DNA from 2 places in the Pseudoalteromonas sp. L1 genome. Region 2 is predicted to be linked to the other one. Evidence: riboswitches for the same ligand, from Rfam matches in the RefSeq annotation. Region 2 holds a riboswitch; the other holds the start of a gene.
What was found. Region 2 has a riboswitch for cyclic di-GMP ahead of L3V38_RS18060 (chitin-binding protein). Riboswitches for the same ligand answer to the same signal wherever they lie in the genome.

Region 1: another riboswitch for cyclic di-GMP. It lies ahead of L3V38_RS12415 (OmpA family protein); the one in region 2 lies ahead of L3V38_RS18060 (chitin-binding protein).

Annotation. Positions count from the first base shown of each region.
Region 1 is NZ_JAKKCT010000003.1:519,542-521,950, reverse strand. Features, by position in the region: gene flhA (flagellar biosynthesis protein FlhA) at 1-1,042, shown strand, start outside; cyclic di-GMP riboswitch class I at 1,175-1,260, shown strand; gene L3V38_RS12415 (OmpA family protein) at 1,358-2,242, shown strand; gene L3V38_RS12410 (sigma-54 dependent transcriptional regulator) at 2,258-2,409, shown strand, end outside.
Region 2 is NZ_JAKKCT010000007.1:111,203-113,611, reverse strand. Features, by position in the region: gene L3V38_RS18065 (S9 family peptidase) at 1-742, opposite strand, end outside; gene L3V38_RS18060 (chitin-binding protein) at 852-1,421, opposite strand; cyclic di-GMP riboswitch class I at 1,535-1,625, opposite strand; gene L3V38_RS18055 (efflux RND transporter permease subunit) at 1,749-2,409, opposite strand, start outside.

The DNA of each region.
Region 1 (2,409 bases), on a different contig from region 2:
GCAAGATATTCCGCATGTCGATACTTTAAGCGTTGAGCTTGGTTTTCGTTTAGTTTATTTGGCCGATAAGGAAAAAGGCGAGGAACTAGCAAAAACAATACGTGGTATGCGTAAGAGCTTATCTGAACAACTTGGTTTCTTGTTACCTGAAATCAGAGTTAAAGATAATCTAAATCTTAATCCTCAAGAATATAAAATCAAACTAGCGGGAGTGGCCGTTGCGTCTGCTCAACTGAATGCCAAGCAGCTACTAGCTTTAAACACCGGCGATACTTACGGCCAGTTAGATGGTGAACTAACGACAGATCCGGCTTATGGCTTGGAAGCTGTGTGGGTTGATGAGCAAAATAAAGCCAAGGCACTGAATATGGGTTATTCAGTTGTCGACTTAGCCACTGTGATCGCAACGCATATGGGCAAAGTGATAAAAGAGCATTTAGATGAGTTGTTCAGTTATGAGGATATTCAAAACTTACACGAAAGATTAAAGGCTGTATCACCTAGTTTGGCTGATGCGCTTGAAAAGTCTTTACCAATTAACCTGCAACTAAAAGTGATGAGAATGCTACTTAAGGAGCATGTTGCGATTGGTGATATCGTGACTATTGCAGGTACTTTAGTTGACAGTATTGAAGTCACAAAAGACCCGATTCTACTTGCTGCCGATGTACGCTGTGCACTAAAACGTGTGTTAGTAAAACAAGTGATGGGAAGTCGTGACGAATTAGCTGCTTATAGCTTAGATGAAAAACTAGAGCAAACGATGCAGAGTTCGTTAGAGCAAGCAATGCAAGCAGGGAAGGTAGCATTGGATAGTTTTGCTGTAGACCCTAATTTACTTGGCCAGTTTCAACGAGCCATGCCTGTGATTGCAGATGAAATGAAATCTCAAGGTGTTAACCCTGTGTTGATTGTTATTCCGCAGCTAAGACCATTACTGGCGCGCTATGCTCGTTCATTTACGAAGGGAGGTTTATCTGTGCTTTCTTATAACGAAGTGCCTGATAACATTAAGGTTAGTATTATCGGTTCCCTAGGATAGTATGTGGCGTATGAATTTAATATGAATAAATACCCATAATGTTGCTTTTTGGTTTTTTTTATCTATAATCATTAAGAATTAGGTACTTGTTAACTGTTTTATAATAACAGTTACTTAGTTGGAAACACTAAGACAATTAAATGGCAAACTACGCCGAAAGGGTAGGACGCAAAGCTTCCAGTCTAAAACCGCAAGGTCATGATAGTGGGGTTACATTAACTTAGCGGCACGTCTATTCGCCTCTTCAGGCAATTTGTTCCGCTTATTATACACGTTAAAGCTCTAATTGGGCTGTTTATGATAATTGGAATACGAATGAATAACTCACATCAGCTTGTTAAGGCAACTTTTTTAATTGTTGTAGGCATTATAACTGCTTATGCATTGCCTGTGAAAGCTGAACGCGTAATTACCCAAAATTATGAGCAGGCAACATGGTATGTCAGTGGCGATGCTTTTTATTGCCAGCTTAGCCAGAAACTAGATAGTTATGCACAATTATCGATTATCAGCGAGCCTTCAGAGCCACAGCATCTGGATTTTAAGTGGCTGTTAACTGAGCGTGATATCACGGATGTACAGGTATTTGCTCGTACAGCAGATTGGCAAGATAAACGAGCGATTGCCCCTTCAATACAATTCTTTTCAGCCAATATTGAGCAGCAACAGGTTACGTTTAACCAAGGTGTTGCACCTATTTTAAGCGCCATTAAGCAGGGCTACTGGTTAGATACAATCGTCGGGTTTGGTGATGAGCAGCTCAGACTGACTTTTCCTACAACTCATAGCGATAACGCGATTGATCAATATCAGCAATGCCGTGAAAAATTAGCACCTTTGTCTTGGCGACAAGCGAGAGATTATGAAATTAATTTTGACTCAGGAGAGCGTGTTGTTAAACGTGCCGCAGACCTGAGTTATTTAGAGAAACTAGTTCGTTATATTCAACTCGATCCTAAAGTTAAGAAAGTCATGATTGATGGGCATACAGACAATGTAGGTTCTCCGCTTGCCAATCGTTTGTTATCGAAAGAAAGAGCAGATGATGTGGCATCCCGACTTATCGAGTATGGGATCGATGCAAAGTTAATTGAAATCAGGGCTCACGGAGGACGCTATCCCGTGGCAAGCAATTCAGATTCGAACGGTCAGTCGTCAAATAGACGCGTCTTAATTCGTCTATTTCGTCAAAAAAGCTAAGGTGTGAGAAGGAATATGGATCAGAAACATCTACTATGGCTTGCGCCAGAACAACCATCACGTGAAATTGAATTGGCGATCAATGATGAGCAGTATCAACTTCTGTACACAGATTCGATCCCCGATGCTATTGGTTATTGTTTGAGTTATCAGCCTGAACTGGTATT
Region 2 (2,409 bases):
TAATTAAGCTTTCATCTCGACTCTTACCAAGCCCCAGAAAAAAGCTTTTATCCTGTTCTTCATACACTAAAACATCATCGTCTTGCGGGGTGCCTAACACATGGCGATACACCTGAAAACCCAATAAAGTTTGTAGATCTTTTTTGACATAAAAGACTGTTTTACTGTCATTAGCCCAAACAATTTGCCCTTCCGTGTTTTCAAGTACATCGCTGAAGACTTCGCCACTGGCAATATTTTTAAAACGCGCGGTGTAAATACGGCGGCCTTCGGTATCTTCAGAATAAGCAAGTAATTGCTCATCAGGACTAATTGCGACTTCACCTAATTCATAAAATTCGTAATCACTGGCTAATTGGTTTACATCTAACAATAACTGCTTGTCATGGGCTTCGATTGAACTACTTCGGTAATGGCGCGCATATTCATCATCACCACGAACTTCTGAGTGATACCAGAACAGGCCATCCTTCACAGGAAAGGTATTATCATCCTTAACTATCCGCTCTTTTAGTTCGTTAAATAACGCTTCTCGTAGCGGTTTAATACTGGCAAGCTGTTTTTCACAATATTCATTTTCTGCATGTAAATGTGCCAACACGTCTACATTCTTGCGCTCATCATCACGCATCCAGTAGTAATTATCAGTACGAGTTAATTGATGAGCTGTCAGTTGATGGGGTTGTTTTTTAGCTACAGGAGTAGGCGTTAATAAAGACAGAGAATAAGAGTTTTGCGACACAGGAAAAACCACGATTAAAAACGAATGACCCGAGTCTAACACAGAAATAAAAAAGCCCACTCAAATTGAGTGGGCCAAACAATGCTAAATAGCATTTAGGGGGAAACTATCAATGTGATACTTGCTGCCATGCCATGGGCCAACTTTTACCCACACCAGGTTCATAGAGTGGGTTGTGTGATTCTTTCACACGACAAAACTCTGTATACGGCCAAGGTTTACACATATAAATATGGCCAGTCTTTGGTTGTAGTACTTTTACACCTGAGCTGTAAGCATTGCATGCTTGCGGATAAACATAATCATACTCTTGATTTTTATCCTTTATTTTCTTTTCGCACTTCGCAATACAGTTAAATGCCACTTTTACATGGGTTATACCCGTGCTTTCTAAGGCATAAATCTGATTGAGCCGATATGCAACGATGAGACCCTGCTCTGTTATTTTTCCTGCTCGAATCATGGGCATATGCACATTTATATGCTCAGCAATTGAACGAGGCCAATTATGAGGCTCACCCTCATCAGAGCTAGTGATAGGGTACTGAAATGACAAATCAGCTAACTCACCTTGTGCATCATAAAAAGTCACGACCACCTTATCCCCAACAAAAAGCTGAGTATGATGATTTAAGCAACCTATCGGCAACCACTTTCCAGAAGCCAGTGACATATGCATAAACAAAGTAACACCCTAAGAACAGCTAGTAGGTACTATCCAATAACAGCCGTACAAAATAAATACAATTTTAGTTTGAGGCAATAGATCCAAAGCACGAAGAATGTGCGCTTTTCAGCGGCCCCGCTATCATAGTTTTGTAATCAAAACCTTAGACCGGAAACTTTGCGTCCTAACCTTTCGGTTAGTTTGCCAAAAACTGAAATGAGTATAATCCTCAGTTGAAAACAAATCAAACAAAAGAATGTAACCGAAAGATATGCATAACAAGCAATTACTAGTCACAAATAAGCTATAAAAAAGCCAACCCGAAGGTTGGCTTAGTTATTAATCTCTTACCGCACGTCGATTTGGTATGAGCTCTTTCACTGAACGGAAAAAGCGTAAGAACACATGGCCTACATCACTCATCACGATATACAGACAAGGAACAAGTACCAATGTAATGAGAGTTGCAAACATCACTGCAAAACCAAGGGCCACTGCCATAGGAATAACAAACCTTGCCTGCAAGCTTGTTTCAAACATAATAGGAAGTACGCCAGCAAAGGTTGTAATTGACGTTAAGGTTATTGCTCTAAAGCGTGCACAACCTGCCTCAATAACAGCTTGACGAGTTGACATTCCCTCTCGTCGAGCTTGGTTCACAAAGTCAGTCATAACTAAAGAGTCATTGATCACCACCCCAGCAGCAGCAATTAAGCCAAAGCCTGACATTAAGCTAATATCTAAATCAAACCAATAATGCCCCCAAATAGCACCGGTCAAGCTAAACGGAATCACCGACATAACGATCAATGGTTGTGAATAACTTTTTAGTGGCACCGCAAGTAAGATATACACTAAGAACATCCCCGCAGCGAAAAACATTAATTGCTCATTCGCCTGTGCTTGCTGCTCTTCAATGGCACCGCCTAATTCAGTTTTCACTGATGGAAATTCTTCTTTGAGCTGTGGCAGTAGTACATCGTCGACCTGCTTGACCACT